2 regions of the Paenibacillus hamazuiensis genome follow, and region 2 is predicted to be linked to the other one. Evidence: riboswitches for the same ligand, from Rfam matches in the RefSeq annotation. Region 2 holds a riboswitch; the other holds the start of a gene.
What was found. Region 2 has a riboswitch for cobalamin ahead of MYS68_RS11280 (energy-coupling factor ABC transporter permease). Riboswitches for the same ligand answer to the same signal wherever they lie in the genome.
Positions count from the first base shown of each region.

Region 1: it holds a riboswitch for cobalamin, as region 2 does, so the genes downstream of both, MYS68_RS25770 (S-layer homology domain-containing protein) here and MYS68_RS11280 (energy-coupling factor ABC transporter permease) in region 2, are expected to answer to the same signal.

Region 1 is NZ_JALRMO010000001.1:5,930,329-5,935,225, forward strand. Features, by position in the region: gene MYS68_RS25770 (S-layer homology domain-containing protein) at 1-3,250, opposite strand, end outside; cobalamin riboswitch at 3,482-3,688, opposite strand; gene MYS68_RS25775 (NAD(P)/FAD-dependent oxidoreductase) at 4,065-4,897, shown strand, end outside.
Region 2 is NZ_JALRMO010000001.1:2,545,241-2,550,137, forward strand. Features, by position in the region: gene MYS68_RS11270 (cbb3-type cytochrome c oxidase subunit I) at 1-480, opposite strand, end outside; gene cyoA (ubiquinol oxidase subunit II) at 494-1,528, opposite strand; cobalamin riboswitch at 1,781-1,969, shown strand; gene MYS68_RS11280 (energy-coupling factor ABC transporter permease) at 2,116-2,883, shown strand; gene MYS68_RS11285 (energy-coupling factor ABC transporter substrate-binding protein) at 2,880-3,155, shown strand; gene cbiQ (cobalt ECF transporter T component CbiQ) at 3,152-3,955, shown strand; gene MYS68_RS11295 (energy-coupling factor ABC transporter ATP-binding protein) at 3,952-4,785, shown strand.

The DNA.
Region 1 (4,897 bases), 3.4 Mb from region 2:
CCGCCTTGCTTAGTGCGTAAGCGGACCAGTCGCTAAGCTCCGTTCCGTTCTTCAGCCACCCCGACGCGCGCTCGATAGCCTGGCTGATATCTTCAGCCGAATATCCTCTGTCCGCTGCCGGCAGTTTCGACTTATCGATAACGGCGAATTTCGTAAAATGGTTGACCATTCCGGTCACGACGCCCGTTTCGGCATCGATGACGGCCGGAATCGGAATCCACTCGTTCGTCTGCTCGTTCAGCCACACGAGCGCCCATTGATCGAGGTTATCCGCAGCGCTCGGCACTTTGATCGAAAGTTCCACCGGCATTTCAAAGGAAAGCCCCGCCGGCCCGAATTCGTACATAGGCGAGACAAGCTCGCTGCGTTTCGCTTCCTCCGCAGGAAGCTCGCTCACCTTCAATCCGGTTACTTTTTTAAGCGCGCCGGCCGGCACATTCAGCTGAACTTCCGCTTTTGCATCCGCCACCGTCGCAAAAGTATCGGCAAACACCAGCTTCTCGACGAACACCTTGTTGGATGCCAGCTCTTTGTGGAGCGATTCTGCGGCTGCCGCCGACATTTTCTTATCGGCATTCAGGACGACGGCAGTCTTTCCGAAGGCGCTGATCGGCTTCTTATTATCGTAGGAAAGCCCCAGCTCCTTGACCGCCTCGGTCAGCGCCGTACCGCCAAGTGCGGTCGCCGCCGCTGTGGTTGCCCCCGCTTCGCTCCGCAAATCGGTCCCGCCGTTCAGCGTATAACGCCAGGATACTTTATCTCCAGCTTTTAACGTGGCGGTAGCGGCTCCCGAGTTGAGGTAGCTGCCGTTGACCGCGTACATCCAACCGCTGAGCGGCCCCCGGTCGAACTCCTTCAGCCCGTCGATGCCCCGCACGTAAGCCGTCGGACCCGAACCGGACGACTCAACACGGTCCGCGCCCAACGCGCGAATCAACACGGAATATGCCGTATCGCCGCTGCGCAGCGCCATCGATGTCGAGACAATCGTCCCCATATCTTTGTCCCCGATGACGGTTAAATAGATGACCGGTTCGCTGCCTGTTCCCGTGCCGCCCGATTTCGGCAGAATGGTGATCGTCTGCGCCGTATGAACGACGGTCGGCGCCCCTCCGGCAGCATACCCGGAAATATCGAGCGTGAAGGTTCCTTCGGCCAGTCCGGCAAACGTTGCGACGCCCTGACTGTCCGTCGTCGCCGTCAAATCCCCGACTTTGACCAAAACCCCTGCGGCCGGAACCGGCGCATCAAAGCCGTTCGTTTTGGTCACCGTCACGGTGAACGATTCGTTCGCTTTCGGCTGCGCAGGATTCAGCGTGACCGAATCGATCAGGTACGTCGTCGGATTGTATTGCGCGTCGAATCCGCCGTAATAGATAACGGCTTCCTCGCCCGGTTGAAGCGAGTAATCCGCCATCCCCACCATCGGAATGACCCATTTGCCATCGCGATGGATGGCATAAAGCCAGGAATCGGCATCCGACCCGACCGATTTAATATATTTTCCGAAGCTGAAATTAACGATTTGGAAAGGGACCTGCTTCTCGGTCAGCAGCTGCTGGACGCTATCCAGCAAATTCGTGAAATAAGCTTTTCCGGACGCATGTGTCGCCGAAGAACCTTCGATCCGGACGATGGCCGGATCGGAAGGAAGCGAGCCGATCATCACCGTCGCGGAGTCCGTGACGATTTTCGGAGCCGTTCCGGTGCGGTATCCCGTTACTTCCGCCTTATACGTGCCGCCGGGAAGACCGTCCGGGAACAGCGCTATGCCTTGGGCGTCCGTTTCCACCTTTTTGCCGCCGAGCTCCACATAAACGCTGGATGCCACGGTTACGTCTTCCCGGTTGTACACCCAGTTCCACACCGACTGCTGCACCTTCACCTGGAACGCTTGGCCGGCCACCGGCAGCGCCGGAGTAACCTCGATCGACTTGACCAGCGCGGTATCATATCCGCTGTAGTACAAATAAATTTCGTCGCCGCTGCGCAGCTCGTAATCATACAAGCCGAGCATGTTGGTGTTGGTGTAATCCCATACGCCTTGTCGCTTGACGTTATAATACCAATAAGTGCCGCCGCTGCCGGAAATCCCGTTTACCGATAAGAAAAAATGCTCCGGCGTTTCTTCATATTTGATACCCGCAATTTTTAACACCTGGGTTACCGCCTCGTAAGCGGTCTTTGCCGTAGCGTAGCCATCGGCGATCACTTTGTCCGGCCCGACGACACGGACGGCAGCGTTCACAGCCCCGGTCGTTCCTCCATTGCCGGAGCTTAGGACGGCTTCATACGATCCGCTGTTGCCGCCGGTAAACGCCTCATAGGCGGCCAGCGCCATCAAGGACTGCCCGGTCGCTCCCGCGCCGGAAGGGCCGCCGGTCACATGGGCGAACCCGCCGTCGCTTTGCCGGTAGCTGAACAAATAGCTGAGCGGATTGCCGCCTGCCTTCGTAAAGTCCGTACTGCGGGCGTCGACGCCGGCGGCGGACAACGCCATGATCACCTGCGCGGCGCTCTCCGAGCTTTCGCCGATCCCCTTTTCCGAAAAACCGCCGTTCGTCAGTTGGACTGCCGACAGCCAGTCGACGCCTTCGTCAATCGCCTGCTGTACGCCGGGCAGCGATTTGTATGCGGACAATGCGCCGATGGCGGATGCGGTAATATCTACGCTGCTCACTCCACCGGCCGCAAGCGGCCAGCCGCCGTCCTCATTTTGTTGCTGGATCAGCCAGGCTGCGATTTTATCGGCGCTCCATTTCGCGTTTTGCGGAATGCCGTATGTACCGCTGCTCAGGGCAAGCAGCGAGTAAATCGCGCCGTTCGTGCCCTGCGCCGTCATCGCATCGTTATCATAAATGCTTTGGATAAAATTCAGCGTCGTCTTGCCGGCCGCAATCTGCTCCGGGTTGCCTCCCGCCGCTTTCACGCCCAGCGCAATCCGGGCATAGTCGGTGACGTTGCTGTAGCGGCCGCCGTTTTGCTCCAGTTGGGCGCTGATCGCCGCCAAATACGAGACCGGAACCGGCTTCCCGGCTTTCGCCAGCGCATAGGCGTCCCAGTCCGTCAACGCGTTTCCGTCCACGGTCATGATATAACGTGCCGCGTCCTCCATCGCTTGCGGGACCGTGATCTGCCCCTTACCCGCTTCGTCCGCATACGCAGACGGCGTCCCGCCCAGCACGGACAGCAGCAGGCACCAGCTCAGCAGGATCAGGCCGGTCTTTTTTAAATAGGTACATCTCTTCATGTCTTGCAAATTCCCCTCTCTTTGTTGATAGCCTAAGCGAACCGAACGAATTCCCCAAAGCGAAACGGGCCTTTGCAGCGCATTCCTGACACTTTGGGGGCCCCGCATAATTTCCTAAACAGCAAAAAAGGCATCCCGGAGAAAGGGATGCCGAAATGATGCGCTGACAAACTTGCAGGCGAAGAATGTTCCTGACAGGCAGTCGTTCCCCTCTCCTATGTTCGCGTAGGCGGCGGTTCTCCCGGATAGGCAGATATCCTGACTTTGCGGATCGTAGCTGCTCTTCCGTCTTCCCGCCTCCTTGTGGAGACAGTGACCTGGTGGAAGACGCTCCCCGCTTACAGTGGCGCGACCGTGCCGGATTTTCACCGGACTTCCCTGTTTGCCGAAGGCATGGAGCCGCCGGCTCCCTCTTCGACATCTATCCGAGTATATTCAATTATTTTAAAAGGATACCACGAACCTTGCGGGCCGTCCAACCTTTTTTGCAAGCCTCGACTCATTGGAAAAATAAACCGGGAAAGCGGGATAAAACGGCATTTTGCTCCGGTCACTTCTTGTCTGCTTGACATACTACTGCCTTCAAGGATATTATAGATCCAATAAGTCCCCGATTCAAGACTGGGGGACTTGGCCCACGCCGCTTTAAGTGCGGATGGTCGTTTATCGGCAGCCGGCATATGAGATAGGCTATAGCGGCGCCGGTGTCCGTTCGGGTTCATTGCGCGGACTCGCCTTCCGGGTCGATCTGCTCGGGATGTCTAATTATGGACATAAAGAGTCTTTAATATCCAATTATAAGGAGCTGATTATGATGGTTTACGATTGCGCAATTATTGGCGGAGGACCTGCCGGTCTCAATGCTGCCCTCGTGCTTGGCCGAGCAAGACGAAGTATCGCTTTGATCGACAACAACCGGCCGCGAAATGCCGTTACGCATGCGTCCCACGGTTTTATTACGAGAGACGGCATTACGCCGTCCGAGTTCCGCCGCATTGCTTACGAGGAGGTGCTCCGGTATCCGTCTGTCGATCATTTGCAAACCGAAATCGTTTCCGTTCGCAAGCTGGAGTCCGGGTTCGAGCTGCTCGATTCGTCCGACGTTCGCGTTCAAGCGCGAAAGCTGATTCTCGCGACGGGCGTCAAGGAGATATTTCCGGACATCGAAGGCTTTTACCCGCTGTACGGAAAAAGCTTGTTTAACTGCCCTTATTGCGACGGGTGGGAACTGCGGGACCAACCTCTTGTCGTCGTTTCCGAACTGCCGACCTTTTTTCACTCGGCCAAGCTGCTCTTCAATTGGAGCAAGGATTTGGTCGTCTGCACAAACGGCCGGGCGCCTCTGACGGATGAACAAAAAAAGCAGCTCCAAGCCAAAGGCATTGTGGTCATGGAGCAGCGTATTGCGGCGTTCGTCGGTCAAAACGGGCGCTTGGAGCATGTCCGGTTCGCGGACGGAACCGAGATTCCGCGGGCCGGAGGTTTCGTGATTCCCCGATTCGTGCAAAGCGTACCGTTCGCGGAGCAGCTCGGCTGCGAAACAACGCCTATCGGCGGGATTGCGACCGATGAATGGGGACAAACCCATATCCCCGGCTTATTTGTCATTGGAGATGCTGCGTACATCGGGCCCTCTCAATTGGTGCT
Region 2 (4,897 bases):
GAACGACATATTGAACAGCATCGCACCGAAGAAAAACAGCCAGAAGCTGAGCGAATTCAGGAACGGAAAAGCGACGTCACGCGCGCCGATTTGCAGCGGTACCGCGATGTTGAATAAGCCGAACATGAGCGGCATTGCCATGAACAAGATCATGATGACACCGTGAGTCGTGAACACCTCGTTATAGTGTTCCGGCGACAAAAACTTCATATCGGGAAAAGCGAGCTGCGTCCGCATCATCAGCGCGTCGACGCCGCCGCGGAACAGCATGAGGAGCGAAGCGATAATGTACATAATTCCGACTCGTTTATGATCGACGGTCGTCAACCACTCGCGCCAAAGCCAGCCCCATTTCTTGAAATATGTCAGCACTATGACGATGGCTGCCATCGTCAGAACGATGGCGACGTCCGCTCCGTAAATCAGCGGGTCGCCGGTGACGAAAAACCACGAAGCAAAATCTTTTATTTGGTCAATCACGGAAGTCATCCTCTCATTTGCCATGATTCATATGCATGCCGTCCATGTGATGATTGGATTGGCCGGAATTGCCCATGTCATGGACATCCTTCTGCGCATTATTGCCGGGTGGAAGCTGTCCGCCCTCGGTATGCTCCGCCGCCTTCTCGCCGCTGAGAGTTTGCGCCTTCCGGGTAATCCCCGGAGGCGCTCCGCGGCTCATGGAGTACTCGTGGACAATTTTCTCGAACAAGCCGGACGGAATCGAAGCGTATGTAATGCGGTCCGAGATTCCGGGCAGCGCAAGCTTTTGATAGCCTTCGTCCGTCAGCGCGTTTCCGCTCCCCTTGGCTTCCGTTACCCATTTATCGAAATCCGCCTGGGTAACGGCCTTCGCGGTAAAACCCATTTTCGCGAATTCGCGGCCTGTAAAATTGGCTCCGGTGCCCATATAATTACCCGGCTCGTCCGCTTGAAGATAAAGCGTCGTCGACATGCCGGACATCGTGTAAATCATCCCGCCAAGCTGCGGCACCCAAAACGAGTTCATCGGACCATCCGAGGTGAGCTCGAACTTAATCGGTGTACGTTCCGGAATGACCAGGTAGTTGACGGTTGCGATACCTTGCTCCGGATACTGAAACAGCCATTTCCAGTTTAAAGACGTCACCTGGATCGTGACGGGTTTCTTCTCAGATTCGAGCGGTTTAGCCGGATCAAGCGCGTACGTATAACGCGCCGTCGCAATGGCCAGGACCAAAATGACGAGAATCGGGATACCCCACCAAATAATCTCCAGTTTAGTACTGTGAGACCATATGGGCTGGTAGGGCGCATTGTTGTTCTTCTTGTCGCGGAAGCGCCATACAATCCAGGCCGTAAGAAGCAGAACCGGGACCAATATAATAAGACAGAGCAGTATCGTGAAATTGATCAAATCACGCTGCTGGGCGCCAATTGGCCCCTTCGGATCGAAGACGATCATCGACTCGCAGCCCGTGGTTAGCGTGAAAATGCCCGCGACGACGCCAAGCGCGGTAAAGCCTCGCAGCATATTCGCAATTTTCATAAGTCCCTCATCTCCTAAGCAGTACTGAGCATTCACTTATTTAGCCTCAGGGATGTCATTAACATGTATAGTGTCCGTAATAATTTGAAAAATATAACATATTTCAACTTTATTTCTAAAATAGTTTGTATACGCTATTGTCTGCCTCGAAGCCAGTTTATCGAATCCGGTGTTATCTTTAAAAGAATTTATGCTACTAAGAAGGAAATAACCGATTCATATCGAATAGTTGTTATTTGAAACTTATGAATTGCATACACTGCTAAATTAGGTGCCCTTGTGAAGACAAGGGGTAACAGGGAATCGGGTGCAAATCCCGAGCGGTCCCGCCACTGTAATCGGGGAGTTACTCTCAGGCGAAGTCACTCGTAATCATACGGGGAAGACGAGAGAAAACGAAGAACCGAGAGCCAGGAGACCTACCTAATTTAAACACCCACAAGCCTTCGCGGAAAGGAGAGGTGTACGAAACCATGTGCCGACTATTTTTCTTCATAGCCGTCTATTGAAGCGTACTCCGTAACCAATCCAATCTTGGGTTGGTTTTTTTGTTGTTCGATCCATTTTAGTTACAGGAGGAAATGCAAATGAAAGTCCAAAAAACAGCGAGCACCTTATTATTAATTCTAGGGTTTACCCTGTACTTTGCCGTAAATGAACCTCAGTCCGCTTATGCCATGCATATTATGGAGGGTTTTCTTCCCTTGGGTTGGGCAATTTTTTGGTGGGTTTTGTTCTTGCCGTTCTTTATATTGGGGCTGCGGGCGTTGATCAGAATAACAAAGGAAACACCCGAGTTGAAAATTATGCTGGGCTTAGCCGGCGCGTTTACATTCGTCCTTTCGGCGCTTAAGATCCCGTCGGTTACAGGCAGCAGCTCGCATCCGACCGGGACCGGTCTCGGAGCGGTTATGTTTGGGGCGCTGCCTATGAGCGTGCTTGGCTCCATCGTCTTGTTATTCCAGGCTTTGCTGCTCGCGCACGGTGGCTTAACCACATTGGGGGCCAACGCTTTCTCGATGGCTGTCATTGGACCGATCATTGGCTATACCGTTTATAAAGGAATGATGAAGTCGACGGGGAAGCAGAAGCTGGCTATTTTTACGGCTGCCGCATCGGCCGATTTATCCACCTATGTCGTCACTTCCATCCAAATGGCATTAGCGTTTCCGGCGGAGAGCGGCGGGATCCTGGTCTCTTTTGTTAAGTTCGGCGGCATATTTGCACTAACTCAAATCCCTTTAGCGATAAGTGAAGGTATTCTGACCGTATTGATTTGGAACTGGCTGCAAACCTACAGCTCGGAGGAGCTGTCCGTACTGCAGCGTAAAATGAAAGGAGCAAATCAATCATGACAAATCGAAGCAAAAATATATTGATGTTACTGGCTGTGATCCTGCTCGCTGTTCTCCCCCTGCTCTTCGTCAATGGTGACTTTGGCGGAGCAGACGATGCCGCGGAGCAAGCGATCGCCGAGCTTAGCCCCTCCTACCGGCCATGGTTTTCATCGCTGTTTGAGCTTCCTTCCGAAACCGAAAGCATGTTGTTCGCGCTGCAGGCAGCTATTGGAGCCGGCTTTATCGGTTATGTGATTGGATGGTTTAAAGGCAAATCCAAAGCCCAATGATCAAGATAATTGACACACTTTCATACAAGAATAAGCTAAGAAATGTGTCTCCCTTGTGGAAGTGTACATTCGCAGCTTTGTTGTTTATCCTCTCCTACCTATCGCATCCTTTCGTACAATTCGCCATTATGAGCTGGATGTGTATATGGACGGTCATATACGCCCGTATCCCTGTCAAATATTATTTCGTATTGATAGGTGTACCATGTTTGTTTTATGCGGCTAGTCTGCCGGCCATCATCCTCGAGATTGAGCCGCTCGGTGAAGCTCTTCCCATGGCTTCGAAGTCGATTCTATTCGTCATTGCCCATTGGGCGGTCAGTGTCACCGAAACTGGAATTTGGAAGGCGGGCCATCTTTTCGCTCGTGTTGCGGCTTGTTTATCCTGTCTCACTTTCGTAACGCTTACGATCCCGACTACGGAGCTGTTTCAAGTTTTGAAAAAGCTGCGCATGCCCTCTTTAGTCCTGGAATTGATGCTGATCATGTACCGGTTCCTCTTTTTGCTTCTGGATACCGCCTCTACCATGTACAAAGCTCAATTAACGCGCGGAGGGCATGCAAACTTTCGAAGCAAGCTTACTGACATGTCCGTCTTGATCGTAAGACTGTTCGATAAAACGATGCACCGTTACAAGGGACTATCATACGGACTCACCGCAAGGGGATTTACGGAGGAAATTCAGATGGCACCGTATGCCGCGAAGCCGATGCCGCCCCGCTATAACTGGGAAGGCCGCATAGGTATCGTGATCCTGGTGCTTATTGAAATATGGTTCCGATGGAGGGAAACGGTATGAAATCGATTCTGGAAGCGCGTAGCGTAAGCTTTAGCTATCCGGGCAGTGAACATGAAGCTCTCTGCGGCCTGACCATGTGCATACCGGCTGGAAAGAAGATCGCCATTTGCGGACACAACGGCTGCGGAAAATCCACCTTTTTCCTCCACGCTGTCGGCATTCACAGACCTGTCAGCGGGGAGCTATTGTGGAACGGCTCCCCTATCGTTTATCATCCCGCAGGTCTGAAACAGCTCAGACAACAAATCGGATTGGTATTTCAGGACCCTGAACACCAGCTCATTTTGAATACGCCTTTTGAAGATGTTTCGTACGGTCTCCGCAATGCCGGAATGCCGGAACAAGAAATAAGCGTACGTACGCAAAATATGCTTGCAAGCATGAACCTCGGGCATTTGGCGGGCACGCCTATCCATCACTTAAGTCTGGGTCAAAAAAAGCGTGTCGCCCTCGCAGGAGTTCTGGCTCTGGAACCTGAGCTTCTCTTGCTGGACGAGCCCACAGCTTACCTGGATCGTGTTTCCGAGCATAAATTGGTGGAAGAATTGAACCGCATTCATGCAAATGGCATTACAATCGTGATGGCTACGCATGATATGAATTTGGCCTATTCGTGGGCTGATTGGGTCTTCGTCATGGATCAAGGGAAATGTTTGGCGGAAGGACCTCCGTCTGAGGTGTTTGCCAGGGAGGAACAGATTCTTTCTCTCGGTATGGAGCTTCCCTTACTGCTTGAATTATGGAAGGCTCTGCCCAAAACAGTACGTATGGAGGCATTGCCTCCGCGAAGCTTAGCCGAGTTTAAGCTGCTCATGGAAAAAATGCAATAAGACTCAACATAAATTCTGCGTCATCAATCAAATCACTGTACAGTACAAAACGGAGCGTCGACGGATTTATTTCTTCCGTTAAACGCTCCGTTTTTTTATCTGCGAACCTCTT